Regions from separate parts of the Listeria sp. Marseille-Q6474 genome, predicted to be linked through region 1. Evidence: predicted binding sites of a transcription regulator. Region 1 holds the regulator's gene; each other region holds the start of a gene.
What was found. The regulator CtsR, encoded in region 1, represses protease genes until heat stress. The targets are predictions, from matches to a motif close to ATGGTCAATAAAGGTCAAACA.
Positions count from the first base shown of each region.

Region 2: clpB (ATP-dependent chaperone ClpB) is a predicted target of CtsR. The motif match lies at 4,715-4,735, and genes of this name have one in related genera.
Region 3: OC533_RS03370 (ATP-dependent Clp protease ATP-binding subunit) is a predicted target of CtsR. The motif match lies at 1,493-1,513, and genes of this name have one in related genera.

Region 1 is NZ_CAMPPS010000001.1:1,448,160-1,454,935, reverse strand. It holds rRNA gene OC533_RS07300 (23S ribosomal RNA) at 1-1,665, shown strand, start outside; rRNA gene rrf (5S ribosomal RNA) at 1,743-1,858, shown strand; gene OC533_RS07290 (CtsR family transcriptional regulator) at 2,003-2,461, shown strand; gene OC533_RS07285 (UvrB/UvrC motif-containing protein) at 2,474-2,992, shown strand; gene OC533_RS07280 (protein arginine kinase) at 2,989-4,011, shown strand; gene OC533_RS07275 (ATP-dependent Clp protease ATP-binding subunit) at 4,040-6,502, shown strand; gene radA (DNA repair protein RadA) at 6,658-6,776, shown strand, end outside.
Region 2 is NZ_CAMPPS010000002.1:207,970-214,745, reverse strand. It holds gene OC533_RS11890 (GW domain-containing glycosaminoglycan-binding protein) at 1-709, opposite strand, end outside; gene OC533_RS11885 (YjzD family protein) at 1,032-1,220, shown strand; gene gpmA (2,3-diphosphoglycerate-dependent phosphoglycerate mutase) at 1,310-1,999, opposite strand; gene clpB (ATP-dependent chaperone ClpB) at 2,090-4,690, opposite strand; gene OC533_RS11870 (Bax inhibitor-1/YccA family protein) at 4,838-5,515, opposite strand; gene OC533_RS11865 (Cof-type HAD-IIB family hydrolase) at 5,627-6,397, opposite strand; gene OC533_RS11860 (GNAT family N-acetyltransferase) at 6,461-6,776, opposite strand, start outside.
Region 3 is NZ_CAMPPS010000001.1:666,026-672,801, reverse strand. It holds gene OC533_RS03370 (ATP-dependent Clp protease ATP-binding subunit) at 1-1,450, opposite strand, end outside; gene OC533_RS03365 (CPBP family intramembrane glutamic endopeptidase) at 1,617-2,228, opposite strand; gene OC533_RS03360 (membrane protein) at 2,373-3,164, shown strand; gene OC533_RS03355 (phytoene desaturase family protein) at 3,177-4,643, opposite strand; gene OC533_RS03350 (YkvS family protein) at 4,747-5,016, opposite strand; gene OC533_RS03345 (phosphocarrier protein HPr) at 5,325-5,591, shown strand; gene ptsP (phosphoenolpyruvate--protein phosphotransferase) at 5,591-6,776, shown strand, end outside.

The DNA of each region.
Region 1 (6,776 bases):
GGAAGGACTGGTGGAGCGCTTAGAAGTGAGAATGCCGGTATGAGTAGCGAAAGAAGGGTGAGAATCCCTTCCACCGAATATCTAAGGTTTCCTGAGGAAGGCTCGTCCGCTCAGGGTTAGTCGGGACCTAAGCCGAGGCCGATAGGCGTAGGCGATGGACAACAGGTAGAGATTCCTGTACCAGTGCTAATTGTTTAACCGATGGGGTGACACAGAAGGATAGGGAATCGCACGAATGGAAATGTGCGTCCAAGCAGTGAGTGTGAGAAGTAGGCAAATCCGCTTCTTGCGAAGCATGAGCTGTGATGGGGAAGGAAATTAAGTACGGAAGTTCCTGATTTCACGCTGTCAAGAAAAGCCTCTAGGAAGAGTAGTACTGCCCGTACCGCAAACCGACACAGGTAGATGAGGAGAGAATCCTAAGGTGAGCGAGAGAACTCTCGTTAAGGAACTCGGCAAAATGACCCCGTAACTTCGGGAGAAGGGGTGCTCTATTAGGGTGCAAGCCCGAGAGAGCCGCAGTGAATAGGCCCAGGCGACTGTTTAGCAAAAACACAGGTCTCTGCAAAACCGTAAGGTGACGTATAGGGGCTGACGCCTGCCCGGTGCTGGAAGGTTAAGAGGAGTGCTTAGCTTCGGCGAAGGTACGAATTGAAGCCCCAGTAAACGGCGGCCGTAACTATAACGGTCCTAAGGTAGCGAAATTCCTTGTCGGGTAAGTTCCGACCCGCACGAAAGGCGCAACGATCTGGGCACTGTCTCAACGAGAGACTCGGTGAAATTATAGTACCTGTGAAGATGCAGGTTACCCGCGACAGGACGGAAAGACCCCGTGGAGCTTTACTGCAACCTGATATGGAATGTTTGTACCGCTTGTACAGGATAGGTAGGAGCCGAAGAGACGTGTGCGCTAGCATACGAGGAGGCAATGGTGGGATACTACCCTGGCTGTATGACCATTCTAACCCGCCACGCTAAGCGCGTGGGGAGACAGTGTCAGGTGGGCAGTTTGACTGGGGCGGTCGCCTCCTAAAGAGTAACGGAGGCGCCCAAAGGTTCCCTCAGAATGGATGGAAATCATTCGCAGAGTGTAAAGGCACAAGGGAGCTTGACTGCGAGACTGACAAGTCGAGCAGGGACGAAAGTCGGGCTTAGTGATCCGGTGGTTCCGCATGGAAGGGCCATCGCTCAACGGATAAAAGCTACCCCGGGGATAACAGGCTTATCTCCCCCAAGAGTCCACATCGACGGGGAGGTTTGGCACCTCGATGTCGGCTCGTCGCATCCTGGGGCTGTAGTCGGTCCCAAGGGTTGGGCTGTTCGCCCATTAAAGCGGCACGCGAGCTGGGTTCAGAACGTCGTGAGACAGTTCGGTCCCTATCCGTCGCGGGCGCAGGAAATTTGAGAGGAGCTGTCCTTAGTACGAGAGGACCGGGATGGACACACCGCTGGTGTACCAGTTGTTCCGCCAGGAGCATCGCTGGGTAGCTATGTGTGGCAGGGATAAACGCTGAAAGCATCTAAGCGTGAAGCCCCCCTCAAGATGAGATTTCCCATTTCTTCGGAAAGTAAGATCCCTGAAAGATGATCAGGTAGATAGGTTTGGAGTGGAAGTGTAGCGATACATGGAGCGGACAAATACTAATCGATCGAGGACTTAACCAAAAAATGAAACGAAGTTACCTAACTGAACCCTTTCTTCTCTAGTTTTGAGAGAGCAATCTTTCAACAACTTCATATTGTCTGGTAGTTATGGCGAGAAGGTCACACCCGTTCCCATCCCGAACACGGTAGTTAAGCTTCTCTGCGCCAATGGTAGTTGGGGGCTTCCCCCTGCGAGAGTAGGTCGCTGCCGGGCAATATTAAAAGTCCTAATTATTTAGGGCTTTTTTTGTTATAAAAAGATAAATAAATTGCTAAAAGGTACAGGTATCTAGTATAATTAAAGTCAAAAATAGTCAAAGTCAGTGATTTGGAAAATATGGAAAGGAGATTCCTTATAATGAAAAATATTTCTGATATTATAGAAGCTTATTTAAAGCAAGTACTGGAGTCTAGTGAAGCTGTTGAAATTAAGAGAAGTGAAATTGCGGATAAGTTTGAATGTGTGCCTTCTCAAATCAACTATGTAATCAATACTAGATTTACAATGGAACGCGGGTATATTGTTGAAAGTAAACGCGGTGGCGGCGGATATATTCGGATTATCAAAGTGAAAATGAATGATAAGCTTCAATTATTAGAAGCTATTATATCTATGGTTCATGATAAAAAGGTATCTCAATCTTTTTCTGAAGATGTAATTTTAAGGTTACTTGAAGAAGATGTTATAACGAAGAAAGAAGCAAGACTGATGGTTGCTGCACTTGATCGTGAGGTTTTAATTTTACCTCTGCCAGATAGAGATATTTTGCGTAGTAGGATACTCGAATCAATGTTAGTTGCTTTGAAATATGATTAAGGTGTGATGGCTATGATTTGTCAAAAGTGTGGGGAAAACAAGGCGATAATTGCGCTTCAACAGTTAAATGAAGCTGGGAAAGTGGAGTCGTTATACTTGTGCGAGAATTGTGCTACTAAGGAGGCGCTTGCTTCTGAAAAAGACCTTGTTAAAGCAATGGATACTTTTAGTGAAGTAGCTCTGGATTTTTTGACGTTATTACAAAAAGAAGAATCTGCTCAGAAAAAAGTGGTTTGTGAAAATTGCAATCTAAGCTTTGAGGAGTTTTTACAAACTAATCGGGTTGGTTGTGCGGAGTGTTATTCAGCTTTTGAGGAGCAATTAGTTCCGATTATTGGTCGGGTGCAAAATGGTTATAAAAAGCATATTGGAAAAGTACCTGTGGAAATTGAACGTGCGGAAGATGTGCAGAATGAGATAAACCGTCTTCAAGATAAGTTAGCAGACTTAGTAAAAAATGAAGAATTTGAGGAAGCCGCAATTATTCGTGATGAAATAAGGGCTTTGAAAGCTGGGGGTGAGGATAAATGAATGTATTCGAACCTCGGCTCAGTTCTTGGTTAGAAAATGCTGGTGATGACGATGATGTTGTCCTGAGTTCACGTATTAGACTTGCTAGAAATTTAAAAGATGAGCAGTTTCCTATTTATGAACAAAAGGAAGAGGTTGTTGATAATATCGCGGAGGTATTTGATGATAATTTCACTTTAATCAAAATGAATCAGATTTCTAAGTTGCAAAAGGCTCTTTTAGTTGAAAAGCATTTAATTAGTCCTTATATGATGAATAAAAGTGAATATGGTGCAGTTCTCTTAAATGAACAAGAAAATGTGAGTATTATGTTAAATGAAGAAGATCATTTGCGGATACAATGCATGACACCAGGGTTAAGGTTGTTTGATGCTTTAGAGGCAGCATTGCAAATTGATGGATATGTGGAAGAAAAATTAACTTATGCTTTTGATAAACAGTTTGGTTATTTAACGAGTTGTGTGACGAATATTGGAACTGGGATGAGAGCTTCTGTAATGGTGCATTTGCCAGGGCTTGTTACTACGAAAAGAATTAAAAGTGTGATTGAAGCGATTAGGAGCCTCGGTTTTGTGGTAAGAGGTATATACGGGGAAGGTAGCATGCCCGCTAGTAGTATTTTTCAAGTTTCTAATCAAGTGACTTTAGGCAAAACTGAGACGGAAATCGTGGAAGATTTAACGCAAGTCATGGAACAAATCATTATGCAAGAACGTGTGGCTAGGACTACTTTGAAGCAAAAGTTTCACATTGCACTTGAAGATAGAGTTTTTAGATCATATGGTTTATTGATGAATTGTCGAATTATATCTATGCAAGAAGCTTCGGATGCTATTTCTGATATTAGACTTGGTGTGGAATTAGGGTTTTTCGAGCATATTTCTCGCCAAAAAATGAATGAATTGGTACTATTCTCGCAACCAGCTTTTTTGAGAAAAGAAGCAGGACGAGATATGGATGAATTAGAAGAGAAAGTAATACGGGCCAAAGTGATTCGCGAGATTTTGGGCGATAAATAATTAGGCTTATGATAAGGAGGAAACAACAATGATGTTTGGACGGTTTACGCAAAGAGCTCAGAAAGTACTCGCGTTGTCACAAGAAGAGGCGATGCGTTTGAATCATAGTAATTTAGGAACGGAACATATACTTCTAGGCCTTGTAAGAGAAGGTGAAGGAATTGCGGCGAAAGCACTCTATGAACTTGGGATTAGTTCTGAAAAAGTGCAGCAAGAGGTGGAAGGCTTAATTGGTCATGGGGAAAAAGCTGTGACAACGATTCAATATACTCCTCGCGCGAAAAAAGTAATTGAACTTTCGATGGATGAGGCTAGGAAACTAGGGCATACTTACGTTGGAACAGAACATATCTTACTTGGGCTTATTCGTGAAGGAGAGGGCGTTGCAGCTCGCGTTTTAAGTAATCTGGGTATTAGTTTAAATAAAGCGCGTCAACAAGTTTTACAGCTTCTTGGTGGCGGAGATGCTACAGGTGCTGGTCGACAAACAAATACGCAAGCGACACCAACTTTAGATAGTTTGGCACGTGATTTAACGGTTATTGCTCGGGAAGAGAATTTGGATCCAGTGATTGGTCGTTCTAAGGAAATTCAACGTGTGATTGAGGTGCTTAGTCGTCGGACAAAAAATAACCCAGTTCTTATTGGTGAACCTGGTGTTGGTAAAACAGCCATTGCAGAAGGTCTAGCACAGCAAATTGTCCGCAATGAAGTACCTGAAACCTTGCGCGGAAAACGTGTTATGACGCTTGATATGGGGACCGTTGTAGCAGGTACAAAATATCGTGGTGAATTTGAAGACCGTTTGAAAAAAGTAATGGATGAAATTCGTCAAGCTGGTAATGTTATTCTATTTATTGACGAACTGCATACGTTAATTGGCGCTGGTGGGGCGGAAGGTGCGATTGATGCATCCAATATTTTGAAGCCACCTCTAGCTCGTGGTGAATTGCAATGTATTGGTGCAACAACCTTAGATGAATATCGCAAATACATTGAAAAAGATGCAGCGCTTGAAAGACGTTTCCAACCGATTAAAGTTGATGAACCGACTGTAGAAGAGTCTATCCAAATTTTACATGGGTTGCGTGATCGTTATGAAGCGCATCACCGAGTTGCGATTACGGATGAAGCTCTTGAGGCTGCTGTTCGTTTATCTGATCGCTATATTTCAGACCGCTTCTTACCTGATAAAGCGATTGATGTTATTGATGAATCTGGCTCAAAAGTTCGTTTAAAATCTTTTACAACTCCAAAAAATGTAAAAGAAATGGAAAACAATTTATCAGAATTGAAAAAAGAAAAAGATGCCGCTGTACAAGGGCAAGAGTTTGAAAAAGCAGCAGCATTACGTGATAAAGAACAGAAACTCAAGAAATCATTAGAAGAAACAAAAGCAAACTGGCAAGAGAAGCAAGGTCTTGATCATAGCGAAGTAACAGAAGATATTGTTGCTGAAGTAGTTGCTAGTTGGACTGGAATTCCGGTTGCTAAACTGGCTGAAACGGAAACAAACAAACTTCTTAATATGGAAAAACTTTTACATGAGCGAGTTATTGGCCAAGATGCAGCGGTAAAAGCCGTATCACTCGCTGTTCGCCGAGCTCGTGCGGGGCTTAAAGATCCGAAACGTCCGATTGGCTCCTTCATTTTCCTTGGTCCTACTGGGGTTGGTAAAACGGAACTTGCACGTGCACTTGCTGAGTCCATGTTTGGTGATGAGGATTCAATGATTCGGATTGATATGTCCGAGTACATGGAGAAATTCTCAACTGCTCGTTTAGTTGGGGCTCCTCCAGGTTATGTTGGTTATGAAGAAGGCGGTCAGCTGACAGAAAAAGTTCGTCAAAAACCTTATTCTGTAGTGCTTTTAGATGAAATTGAAAAAGCACATCCTGACGTATTTAATATGCTATTACAAGTGCTTGATGATGGTCGTTTAACTGATTCTAAAGGTCGCGTGGTTGATTTTAGAAATACAGTTATTATTATGACTTCTAATATCGGCGCTCAAGAAATGAAACAAGATAAATCCATGGGCTTTAATGTGATTGATCCACTTAAAGATCATAAAGCAATGGAACATCGTGTTTTACAAGATTTAAAACAAGCTTTCCGCCCAGAATTTATTAACCGGATTGACGAAACAATTGTATTTCATTCTCTACAAGAAAAAGAATTGAAACAAATTGTTACGCTTCTGACTTCTCAATTAACTAAACGCCTAGCTGAACGTGATATTCATGTGAAATTAACAGAAGGTGCAAAAGCTAAAATTGCGAAAGATGGTTATGACCCAGAATACGGGGCGCGTCCTTTGAAACGAGCAATTCAAAAAGAAGTAGAAGATATGCTTTCTGAAGAATTACTTCGTGGCAATATCAAAGTAGGCGATAACGTTGAAATTGGTGTGAAAGACGGAAAATTAGAAGTTAGGAAAAAAGCAGCAACTAAAAAGAAAGCTGCTCCTAAAAAAGTAAAATCGAAATAAAAATGATGAACCTTCCTTAAATATTTAAGGGAGGTTTTTTCTGAATAAGGGCTAAAAATATAGAAAGAAGCTTGAAAATACGAATTTGGCTAAAAGGCTTAACGCGAACAGATGATCTGTGGTAAAATGAAGCATATGTATGGAGGGATGTAGAAATGGCTAAGGCAAAAAGGACGACCAAATTTGTGTGTCAGTCATGTGGGTATGAATCGGCAAAATGGATGGGTAAATGTCCGAATTGCAATGAGTGGAATCAGATGGTAGAGGCATTAGA
Region 2 (6,776 bases), on a different contig from region 1:
CTTTTGTGTTATAAGGTTTTGTCCAAATAATTTCGTTAGCGGGTTTTGTAATTTCAGCATAAGCCAATTGGCTCTCTGATGAGGTTACTGTATCGTAAATTTGATCATAATCATCTAAATTATATGTTTCTATAGTAGAAATTAGTTTTTCTGCATAAGTCGGGTCAGTTGCATATCCAGCATCTTGAATCGCATGGGCTGCTTTTTTATAGTCTGTTTCTCCGATAACCGCAGAATATAAATCTGGATTTCCAGATACTCCATTAATAAAAAGTTGTGCATGATCGACTAATGATGATTTTTTATCAGGGTATTTTCTGAAATCAGCTTGTGTATGATAAGCTTTTCCATTGCTAAATTCTTGTGTACCCATTGAAACTGAACTTCCTTCATAGCTGCCTTTAATTCCAAACAAGTTGTTAGCAGAAGTTGATAAGCCACTTTCACCCCAATTGGATTCTAAGATGGCTTGAGCTAAAGTAACACTCGTTAATATTTTTTCTTCTTTTTGTAAATCTTGTGCATCGCTAGCAATTGATTGTATAAATTGCTGTTGTGATAAAGTCATTCCTGCCTGACTCACTGCGGTTTGGCTTGCTTCTGCCGCTCCTACGTTAGCAAAAGGTAACAAAGTGGAACTTACGATAGCACTTGCTAGTAAAATCTGCGTGAATTTCTTTTTCATTATCAGTTGGCACTTCCTATACAAATTAGTTAATTCCCCAATTTAAATGGCTCTGTCTCTGTTAACCTTCTTCATTCTAGCATTTTCATTCTGAGAACTTACTAACTTTTTGATGAAAGGTTTATCATAAAAGTTAGTAAATGGCTAGTTCAAAGGATTTGAGCACACCTGTTTACTTTTGACAATATTATGTCATTCCATTTAACCCTCTTTACACTACTATTCTCCGTTTGGTGAATTATTCCTCCCTGTTTTTCGATAATCGTATTTTCAAAAGATATATGATTGGATAATCAAGTTTTATGTGCTAAAATGTATAATGAAATAGATGAAATGGGGTGTAAGGATGCGTTACGTGGTGACTGTGTTTTGGGTATTCTTACTTTCTTTAATGGCTGAATTCGTTCTTTCTTCCATGTTATATGTATCATTTGATATGACGCGGGCTATTATTTTAACAGTAGGGTTATCCTTCTTCATTATTTTAATCACTTTCTTGATGCCTAAAGATAGCGAAGTTTATGACTTTAAGTAAACATCCAACTTTCTGATAGCGAGAACTCACTTTTCGAGTGCAGCTCAAAAAAAGAACCTCTTTCCACATGTTGGAAAGAGGTTCTTTTTTTATTTATCCAAGTAATATTTATTAACTGGTTTTAAATCATCGTTTAATTCATATACAAGCGGTACACCTGTTGGGATTTCAAGTTCCATAATTTCGTCATCACTAATACCTTCTAAGAATTTTACCAAGGCGCGTAAACTATTACCATGAGCTGCAATAACTACACGACGTCCTGCTTTAATTTCTGGTGCAATTGTATCCATCCAGTAAGGAATAACTCGTTCTAAGGTTACTTTCAAGTTTTCGCCTGATGGAATTGCATGGGTATCAAGAAGTTGATAACGGCGATCATTTTTCGCTTGTCTTTCGTCGTTTTCTTCTAATAATGGTGGAAGAGTATCGTAGCTTCTGCGCCATTTTTGTACTTGGTCTGCGCCGTATTTTTCAGCAGTTTCTTGTTTATTAAGCCCTTGAAGCGCTCCGTAATGTCGTTCGTTTAAACGCCATGATTTATGGACTGGAATCCACATTTGATCAGATTCTTCTAAAACATAATTAAGCGTTTTAATAGCTCTAGTTAAAACGGAAGTAAAAGCTACATCAAATTCCAAGCCTGCTTCTTTAATACGTTTCCCCGCTGTCATTGCTTCTACAACGCCTTCTTCTGATAAGTCAACATCATGCCAACCAGTAAATAAATTCAATTTGTTCCATTCACTTTGACCATGACGAATTAATACTAATTTCATCTTCCTCATCCTTCCATTTTCGCTTATTTTCTAAACGACTAATCCAACAAAAGTTTTCCCTTTCGAGTCGTGAATCAAACATTTTCCATGTTATTCTGTGACTTTAAAAGTAAATTCTTTATCTTGTAAATCAATTTCAACGGAAGAATGCGGCATAATTTTACCAGATACAATTTCTCTTGCAAGCGGCGTTTCGACATGACGCACAATATATCGTTTCAGCGGACGCGCACCGTATACTGGGTCATATGCTTCTTCTGCAATAAAGGCTTTTGCGTTATCTGAAATAGTAATCGTAATTTCTTGATCAGCAAGGCGAATTTGAAGTTCTTCTACTAATTTTTCTACAATGCCTTTAATATCAGCGAGTGTAAGTGGTTTAAATAGAATAATATCATCTACCCGGTTTAAAAATTCTGGTTTAAATTCACTTTGCAAAATTTGCATTACGTCTGATTCTAGTTCAGGCGAGATTTCACCTTCTTCGGTTCTTTCAAGTAATAAATTAGAGCCGATATTAGACGTCATAATGATTACGGTGTTTTTAAAGTCAATTAAGCGCCCTTGTGAATCCGTAATCCGACCATCATCAAGCACTTGTAAAAGGATATTAAATACGTCTGGATGGGCTTTTTCGATTTCATCAAGTAAGACAATCGAATATGGGTTGCGTCTTACAGCTTCGGTAAGTTGTCCGCCTTCCTCATATCCAACATAACCTGGAGGAGCCCCGACAAGTCTTGATACGGAATGTTTCTCCATGTATTCAGACATATCAATTCGAATCATATGATCTTCAGAATCAAACATATTATAGGCTAATGCTTTGGCTAGTTCCGTTTTACCAACACCGGTTGGGCCTAAGAAAATAAAGGATCCGATTGGTCGTTTTGGATCTTTAATCCCCGCACGAGCACGTAATACTGCATCACTAACTAATTGAACCGCGTCGTCTTGACCAATTACTTTTTGATGAAGGACATCGGCTAATTTAAGCAGTTTTTCGCGTTCTCCTTCTACTAACTTAGTCACTGGTATTCCAGTCCATCGTCCAACAATTTCAGCGATTTCATTTTCTGTTACTTCTTCTTGTAAAATTCGATCTTCTTGGGCTGTTTTTTCGCGATTTTCCGTTTCTAATGCTAATAATTCTTTTTCTACTGCTGGAATTTTACCGTGGCGAAGTTCAGCAGCTTTATTTAAATCGTAGTTGTTCTCTGCTTCTTCTAATTCATGACGCAGATGATCGATTTGTTCACGAACTTCACGAATTTTACTGATTTCGCTTTTTTCGGATTCCCATTTAGACTTCATTTTATTTGCTTCTTCTTTATAGTCAGCTAGTTCTCGCTGTAACATCTCTAAGCGCCGTTCACTTGCTGGGTCTTTTTCTTCTTTTAATGCCGCTTCTTCAATTTCTAGCTGCATGACTTTTCTTGTTACTTCATCAAGTTCACTTGGCATAGAGTCAATTTCGACGCGAATAGTTGCACACGCTTCATCTACTAAATCAATTGCTTTATCCGGTAAAAAACGATCCGTAATGTAACGATTAGAAAGGCTAGCTGCGGCAACTAAGGCATTATCATGAATATTTACGCCATGATGGATTTCAAAACGTTCTTTTAAACCACGTAAAATGGAAACTGTATCTTCCACTGTTGGCTCTGGAACAAGTACTTTTTGGAAACGTCTTTCTAGTGCCGCATCTTTTTCGATATATTGGCGGTATTCGTCTAAAGTTGTTGCGCCGATACAGTGAAGTTCACCTCTTGCAAGCATAGGTTTTAACATGTTTCCAGCATCCATAGCTCCATCTGTTTTACCTGCGCCGACAATTGTGTGAATTTCATCTATAAATAGTAAAATTTGACCATCACTTTGTTTTACTTCTTGGAGTACTGCTTTTAAACGTTCTTCAAATTCACCACGATACTTAGCCCCAGCAATAAGGGAACCAATATCAAGGGAAATAATTGTTTTATCTTTCAATCCTTCTGGAACGTCTTTTCTGACAATACGTTGTGCTAAACCTTCCACAATTGCTGTTTTACCAACACCTGGTTCACCAATTAGAACTGGATTATTTTTTGTTTTTCTTGATAAAATTCGGATGACATTACGAATTTCTGCGTCGCGTCCAATCACTGGATCAAGTTTCCCGCTTCTTACTTCCGCGACTAAATCTCGTCCATATTTTGTTAAAGCTTCATAGTTTTCCTCTGCATTTTGAGAAGTCACTTTTTTCCCTCCTCTGATTTTTAAAATTGCTTCGTTAATTTGTTTTTTAGATTTATTTTGCTTTTTTAATTCGGCTGTGATGGGATTTGACTTTTGGTCCATTACAGCTAAGATAAGATGTTCTGTCGATACAAAATCATCGTCTAATTGTTTCTGTTCTTTTTCTGCATCTCTCATTAGTTGGAAAAGTGCTTGACTCATTGCTTGGCCATAGTTCACTCCGCTTCCTGAAACAACAGGGATTTTTCTTAAAGATTCGTCTACTACTTTTTGAAGTGCCTCAACATTAACTTCTGCTACATCATATACGCGTTTTGCAAAGTCACTCTCCGTTAATAACACTTTAAAAACATGTATAACGTCAATTTCTTGATGTTCTGATGCAATAGCTAGATTTTGTGCGTCCGCAATTGTTTGCTGGACTTGTTGGGTAAATTTTTGTAAATCCATTTTTTGTCCTCCTTATAAAAGATAAGTCTGACCTTTTTTGACCTTAACTTTATTATAGTTTTTTATCTTGCTTTTGTCTAACAAAAACCATCTTTTTTTATAGAAAAAGACCTACCAATTTTTAGGTTGGCAGATCTTCAGAATTTCTTAATCACGACCTGTAAATAGGCGGAGTAAGAACATGAATAAGTTAAGGAAATCAAGGTATAAATTTAGCGCAAGCATTGGCACATCTGCAAGTTCCACATCGCGCTTCATAATTTGGTTAAAATCATACAAAATGTATAATGAGAAAATAATTGTCCCACCTGCTGAAATAATTGTTGTCAGCATAGAACCTAATGGTAAAAATACTCCTGCAAAACTAAAGATGATAAGAATAATAATCGCAGCGAATAATGCGCTACTTAAGAAAGATAAGTCTCTTTTCATTTTTGCGCCAATAAAAGCTAGTGTTGTGAATGTAATGGTTGCTGTAACAAAAGCCATCAGAACGGCGGCACCTTGTCCTGCACCAAAATAATATGTCAAAGTTGGTCCAAGCGTTAAGCCTGTGACAAACGCAAATGCTAGTACTACTGGGTACCCCACCACTTTATTAATTGTTTTACTTCGACGCACTACCATTGCTGTGATAAGTAACGCGACTTCTAACACGACAAGAGGCAAATAAAGTTCTGGACTTAATTTACTCCCAATCGCAGCACCGATAGATGCAAGTAGCAAAGAAAATACAAACCAATTAAGTATTTTTTGCATAATAATTTGTTTATTTGTTCTTTTCTCTGTGTTTACTCGCTCGGATGTTGGATTGATTTCGTTCATGAACATTTCTCCTCTTCAATTGATTAGTTTTATTATATCAAAATAATTATTACAATTCTATCGGTCTTGCGTTGGAAATTTCATAAAAAAAGAAGCGCACGAGGCACTTCTCTAAATTAGATCAAATTGTTTCAAGCCTAACATTATTCCATCGCTATTGTTGTCTTTCGTTACAAAGTTAGCTTTTTCTTTTAATAAAGGTACAGCGTTTTCCATTGCAATCGCATAATCCACAGCGCCAAACATCTCTAAGTCGTTCATGCCATCTCCAAAAGCATAGGTTGGAACATCTTGATAGCCCATAACTTCAAGTAGTTTCGAAATACCGACAGCTTTAGATCCGCCATTTCTTAAGACGTCATTACTAAATGGTGTATTGCGAACGAATTGTAATTCTGGAAAACGTTCTGGAAAATAGTCATCACCTGACTCGAGTAAAAGAAGCGCCATATTGATAGTTTCTTCTTTATACATATTCGGTCTTACTTCTGGCATTGGCTCGCCTAAAAAATCATAATGCGCTTTTACAACTGGTGTACTTGCAGTTGCGCCAATTCTTTTATCATTATAATAGCAAACCTCTACATTTTGTGATTTAGCTTCTTCCGTCAAACGAGCAAGCAAATCAGCATCAAGCACATCTTCGTACACTTTTTCTCCTTCAAAAATAGCCATTTGTCCGTTCATCATTACTGCGGATTCAATGCCGGTAATTTTCATTTGATGACTGATTTCTATAAGTGTCCGACCAGTAGCAATGACAGGAATAACATTATTTTCTCGAAGTTTATCAAGTGCTTGAAGTGAGGTATCAAGTACTTTGGATTCACTATTCAACAGTGTTCCATCCATATCAAAAAAACAAATTCCACGTGGTTTCACATTATTCATCCTTTACTAACATAATATATCCATCATACCAATCTTACGGATGCAAAGTAAAGGTTATTTATACATAACAAAATCTCCTGTGTGCTCAAAACCAAGGCGGTGATATATTTCACCAGCAACTGGGTTATCATAAAACAAACATGGTTTCTTTCCTTCTGCTAATACATCGCAACATAATTTTTTTAGAAGCGTACTTGCAAAACCGCGTTGTCGATATCCATCACTTGTCGCTACACCTGTAATCATTGCTGAAAAGGAATTTTCTGCCGATGTTTCTGCTACGGCAACTACTTCTTGGTCTTGTTCAATATAATAAATTCGTTTAACGCCTTTTTCAATTTGGCGAATAATTAATTCTTCGTTTTCGTCG
Region 3 (6,776 bases), 780 kb from region 1:
CAAATAATTCACGAGCAAGTGTGCGACCAAGTTCTGTTTTTCCGACACCAGTAGGTCCGACGAATAAGAACGAACCAATTGGACGATTTTTAGCTTTTAACCCAACACGGCTACGACGAATTGCTTTCGCTACTTTTTTCACGGCATCATCTTGACCGATTACTTTTCCGGTTAAGTTGCTTTCTAGGTTTTTCATTTTGGATTGTTCGTCTTCTTGTAAACGTCCTACTGGAATACCAGTTTTTTCTTCAATAATCGCTTGAATATCAGAAGATTGAATAACTGGCCGTTCTGAAAAGGAGTTACTAGTTTTATTTTCTTCAAGTCGAGTAATTTCGTCCCGAACTTTGGCTGCTTTTTCGTAGTCTTCCATTTGGAGAGCTTGATTTTTTTCTTCTTCTAAACGAGCAACACGTTCACTAACGGTGTTTTCATCCAATTTTTCAATAGATAGATTGTATTTTGAACCAACTTCATCCATTAAATCAATCGCTTTATCTGGCAAATGACGGTCTTGAATGTAGCGAGAGCTTAATTCAACCGCTGCTTTTAAAGCTTCAGGAGAATAGACAACTTCATGGAAATCTTCATATTTGGATTTCAAGCCATTTAAAATAGTAAGTGTTTCTTCGGTAGAAGGTTCATTCACCGTTACTGGTTGGAAACGACGCTCAAGTGCAGCATCTTTTTCGATAGTACGATATTCTTTTAGCGTTGTTGCACCAATCATTTGTAAGTCACCGCGAGCTAAGGCTGGTTTTAAAATATTTCCTGCGTCCATTGAACCTTCTGCGGATCCAGCGCCGACAATTGTGTGCACTTCATCAATAAACAAGATCGTGTTTTTGCGTTCTTGTAATTCTTTAATTAATTGTTTCATTCGTTCTTCAAACTGTCCGCGGATTCCTGTTCCAGAAACGAGAGAAGCAACATCTAGTAAGATAACTTCTTTGTTCATTAACTTACTTGGAACTTCACCTGCGACAATTGCATTTGCAAGTCCTTCGACAACCGCAGTTTTACCAACACCTGGTTCACCGATAAGGACAGGATTGTTTTTATTACGACGATTCAAGATTTCGATGACACGTTTAATTTCTTTGTCACGACCAATTACTGGATCGAGTTGATCGTTTTTCGCCATATCTGTTAAGTTTGTTCCAAATTCATCTAGTAAGCCGTTTCCAGCGCCACCAGTTTGTGTTTGTACTTGTGTGTTTCTTTGACTTTGTTGTTCACGGCTTGCTTGGTTTGCAGCGCCACTTAGTTGACGGAAAATATCATCGAACGGGGAACCGCCAGCACCTGGAAATTCATTTGCCCCAAAGTTTGCTTGATTTCTAACTTCTGCGTAACAAGAGGCACAAAGCGGCATTTCTACACGCTTGCCGTTAATATTCATATATAGTTGGATTGTTGCTTGATTTTGATTACATTTTTCACAGTTCATAGTTAATTTCCTCCTTTTAAAAATGAGAAATGAAAGGTCTTGACTTTGACTATCTTTGACCTTATGAATTTATTATATACTGACCTATTTTGACTTTCAAGTATTTTGCTTCAAATTTTTCAAAAAAAAAAAACATTCCTATAAAAAAGGAATGTTTCTAAGTTTTTTAATAAATTGGCAATGCCGCGAGTAGTAAAAAGGCAAAGGTCAAATGCGACAGATAAACCATGAGAAGGCTCGGACGGTAAGAGTACATCACATTCCATACAAGAGATGCGACAAAAATACCGATGATAGCGGCAAAATTACCACTAGGCAACATCATGACCATACATAGTAAAGCGGCAAAAATATTAGAGAACCAATGATTAAAATAATGGTTCAAACGTTTTAATACAAATCCGCGCCAGAAAATTTCTTCACCGGGGATAATCGCGACAATCAAAAGCAACCATATTACTAAAGAGTGGGTGGAATACTTATTAAATGCAGCTTCTACAGAATGTTCTAGACCACCTGGCATTACTTTAATAATAAAGGCGCCTATGTAAAAAATAATATAAAGGACAATTCCGGAAAAAATTCCAGGTAAAATGCCTTTAACGAACGAAAATTCCTTTTTTAAATCATCATTAAATATCACAAAACTAAGTAAAAATAACATCCCAGCTCCATATAAATACCAAAAAACACGTGGGAACTGATATGTTAATATAACAAGTAGGGCACATAAAATGAGTCCCAGTACAAGTTTATAATCAATCTTGATGCTCTTCAAATACTTTACACCTCTTCTTAACAAATACTTCTCATACTACTTTAAAACAAATGAAATCGTTTGGCAACAATTAAACAAAAGATAAGATAAAAGTTGTGCAATTTAATAAATCCTATATAATGAAAAAATAGGAGTGGTTCATAGATGTTAGAAAAAAACTACAAATTTTTACTTTGGGTATATATATTCTGGTTTTTAGGTAGTGTATTGCTAGTTTCTTTACACATTATTCCGCCGCGTTTAACAACAATCCAGTCACTATTTTTAGTATTTACTGGTATTTTTGCAGCAGTTTTCTTTATTATGCAATATGGCAAATGGCTTGGATCTGCTATTACTCTACTTATTTTTGTTGTCAGTACTTGTATCGAATGGATGCAATTAAGTTATACGGATGAATATATTGGCTCTACGCTAGGCGGGAGTTTGTATGGTATTCCTATTACGATGGGATTCATTTGGGTCGGAATGATTGCCGGGACACACATTATCGCACGTGAAATCACACTTAAAATCAATGTTGATTGGATTCGTGGAGGGATTTATTCTTTTATCGCAGCTACGATGGTGATGATTTTTGAAGTCTTAATTGAACCAATCACAATGCAATCTAAACAACTATATATTACGCAAAATGGTTTTACGATCTTACAGCTATCTGATTTTATAAATTGGTGGCTCTTAGGCCTGATTTTACATTTAATGATTTATTTTATTTTAAGTTTAACGGATAGTTGGGAACGACTTAAATATCCAGATTTAAAATCAGAAATTGTCATCGTTTATTGGATTATTATCGCTTTCTTTGTCTTTTTATCGTTTTATCTTGATTTATGGACCTCGATTGCTATTATTATTGTTTCAAATATTATTTTTACAGCTTGTTATTTCTTTAGCCTTGAAAAAGAAACGAAGACTACAAAGAAATCCGAGTAATCAGCTAATCGATTACTCGGATTTCTTTTCTTTTTGCAAAAATTTCTTGGTAGCAATTTGCGCATTTTCAATAATGAAAGGGAGGGAGCTACTAGACATGGCCCCAGCTCCGACAACAAATAAGTTCTTAAACGCAGGTGACTTTTTCGCAGGATGTAAGAAACCTTGTTGATGCCATAAATGTTGTAAACCGAATATTGCCCCGTATTTTACATGATATTTTTCTTCCCAATCAGTTGGAGTAATAATATATTCTTCTTCAATATAATCCTCTAAATCAGGAATTTCTAATCTCGCTTTTACCGTATCTAATATTAATTGACGAAATGCAGGTGTTTGTTCTTTCCAATCAATGCCACTAGTAGTATTTGGAGCAGAAACCATAATCCGAACGCTTGAATGATTCATTGGCGCCATTGTGTTATCCGTGGCTGAAGGATTAGTGATATGAACCGCTAAGTCTTTAGAAAGGATTTTTTTATGGATGGTATTATTCGCAAATTCTCGGTAATTATCTGGAAAAATAATGGATTGATGTGAAAAAGGAAGCACTGTTTTCAAACCAAGGTACAACATAAAAGCAGAAGAGGAGTATTCTTTTTCTTTCTCCTTTACTTTCGTGTTACTTGTTAACGAATAAATAAAATCTAAGTTAGTAAAATAATAATCAGCTTCAATCGATTGACCGTTAGCAAGTGTTGCGCTAGTAATTTCTTTTCCATTCGTTTCAAAGGAGGTTACTTCAGAATTAAAATAGAATTTTCCTTTATTTTCCATAACGACTTGTTGCATCGCTTCGACAATTTTATTTTGACCACCGATTGGATGAAAAGTGCCGAAATAATACTCAGAAAAAGGAATAATACTATATGCTGCTGGAATATCCCATGGTGACATTCCTAAATAACGCATTTGTAAGGAAAAAGCGATACGAAGATATTTGCTATTAAAATATCTGGCCAAATCATCCATTAAAGAGCGCCCAAGTGTGAGACTTGGAAGTGCACGTATTGTAGTTGGTCGAAAGAAATCAAATAAGGAACTGTAGTTAAATTGATTAAGCGGCGAAATATAAAGCATTTTTTTCGTATTTTCTCTCATAAAACGATCAAATCCATCTTCTTCACCAGGAAAGTAAGTTTTAATAACTGTTTTTGTTTCAGAATAATCGCTATAAAGTGGAAAAGTAATATCTTTAAAATAAAGCGTGTGTATTGGATTGATCGGTAAAAGGGAGACATAATCTAAAATATTACGGTTACAATCCATAAAAAGAGAAGTTAACACATGCGTCATTGTTAAAGCGGAAGGCCCTACATCAAATGAATATTTACCCATTTTATGCAGCGCAGTTCTACCACCAATACGGTCATTTTTTTCATAGATGCTTACTTGATAGCCGAGTTGACTTAAAAGCATACCAGTAGCTAAACCACCGGGACCTGCTCCAATAATGGCAATTTTCTTTTTACTTTCCACATTAAAACGCTCCTTTGCCCGTTTTTAAACATATAAAAAACGCAAAAACATAAAGCATTGTTAAACGAAAATGCTTTACTTTTGCGCAGTTAGAAATAATTTTTTATTCTTCTGTCTCTTCCTCGTCTTCTTCTACAGAATGAATAATTTGATAATTTTTGTGATTTACCACTGTTTTTTCTTCAATACCTAAATCTTTAAAATTTTCCATATAAGTTAAGTCGACAATAACAGAATTTTCGTTGAGCTTTTCAACAATTCCTGTTAAGCCATCCTTAAATTCAATAATGTCTCCAACATGTGCCTTTGCCATTGTTATCACTCCTTCAATTTTCGGTGTTGCGTTTATCTTGATGAAAAAGAATGTATGCATTTTTGAACCTTCCTTAAATTCTGCACTAAAAACCTATTAAAATCAACTATAAGCCTTTAAAAAGTGCATTTTAAATCAAAAATGCAACAATTTAGTGACAAAATTATAGAAAACGCTCCCTTTCTTCCAGTTGTAAAAGAACGAAAGAAGCCGTAATAGAAAAAAACATTCTAAAAAATTTTTAATCAAATAGTTGTAACAATAGGTAAAACATGGTACTCTTTTTAATTGAGGGATAGTCTTTTTTGCTGAAAATTTTTCGGCTTAAAAGGTTACAACAAATTTCTTTACAAAGGAGAATGTAAATTATGGAACAAGCAAGTTTTGTAGTAATCGATGAAACAGGAATTCACGCACGCCCAGCAACTCTATTGGTGCAGGCTGCAAGTAAATACAGCTCTGACGTTCAAATTGAATACACTGGCAAAAAAGTAAATCTTAAATCAATCATGGGTGTTATGTCCCTTGGTATTGGTAAAGGCGCTGACATCACTATCTATACTGAAGGTAGCGACGAAAAAGAAGCAATTGAAGGACTAACTGAAGTTCTTAAGAAAGAAGGATTGGCTGAATAATGGCTAAAGAGTTGAAAGGTATCGCAGCATCTGATGGGATTGCCATTGCGAAAGCTTATCTGCTCGTTGAACCTGATCTTTCCTATGAAAAAACTGAAGTTACGGATGTTGAAAGTGAAGTAAAACGTTTTGAAAGCGCGTTAGAAGTTTCTAGAACAGAACTTTCAACGATTCGTGAAAAAGCAGCTAAAGACTTAGGCGAAGATAAGGCACAAATTTTTGACGCGCATCTTCTAGTTTTAAACGATCCTGAATTAACAGGACCAATTGAAGAAAGCATCAAAAATGCTAAAACGAATGCAGAAACAGCTTTACAAGAAACGACAGACATGTTTATTGGTATGTTTGAATCTATGGACAACGAATACATGCGTGAACGTGCAGCTGATATTAAAGATGTACGCAAACGTGTTCTTTCTCACTTACTAGGTGTGACTATTCCAAATCCAGCTTTAATTGATGAGGAAGTAGTTGTTGTCGCAGCTGATTTAACGCCTTCTGATACCGCACAACTTAACCGTAAATTTGTTAAAGGTTTTGTGACGGATATTGGTGGTCGTACTTCGCATTCTGCTATTATGGCACGCTCTCTTGAAATTCCAGCAGTAGTTGGAACAAAAGAAGTAACTGCTAGCGTAGCGAAAAACGATATTGTTATTATTGATGGTTTGGAAGGTAATGTTATCATCCACCCAACAGAAGAACAAATCGCTCACTATGAAAAAATTAAATCTGATTTTGCTTTACAACAAGCAGAATGGGAAAAACTTAAAAATGAAAAAACAGTTTCTAAAGACGGCGTTCACGTGGAGCTTGCAGCAAACATCGGAACTCCGAATGATTTAGAAGGTGTCATTTCTAATGGCGGGGAAGCAGTTGGACTTTATCGTACAGAATTCTTGTACATGGGTCGCGACAATTTCCCAACAGAAGAAGAACAATTCGAAGCGTATAAAGCAGTAGTTTCTGGTATGGACGGAAAATCTGTGGTAGTTCGTACATTAGATATTGGCGGCGATAAAACGTTACCTTATTTAGAACTTCCAGAAGAAATGAACCCATTCCTAGGATTCCGTGCGATTCGTCTTTGTTTTGCGAATGAAGAATTATTCCGTACACAACTTCGCGCTCTACTTCGCGCAAGTGTATATGGTAACTTAAAAATTATGTTCCCGATGATTGCAA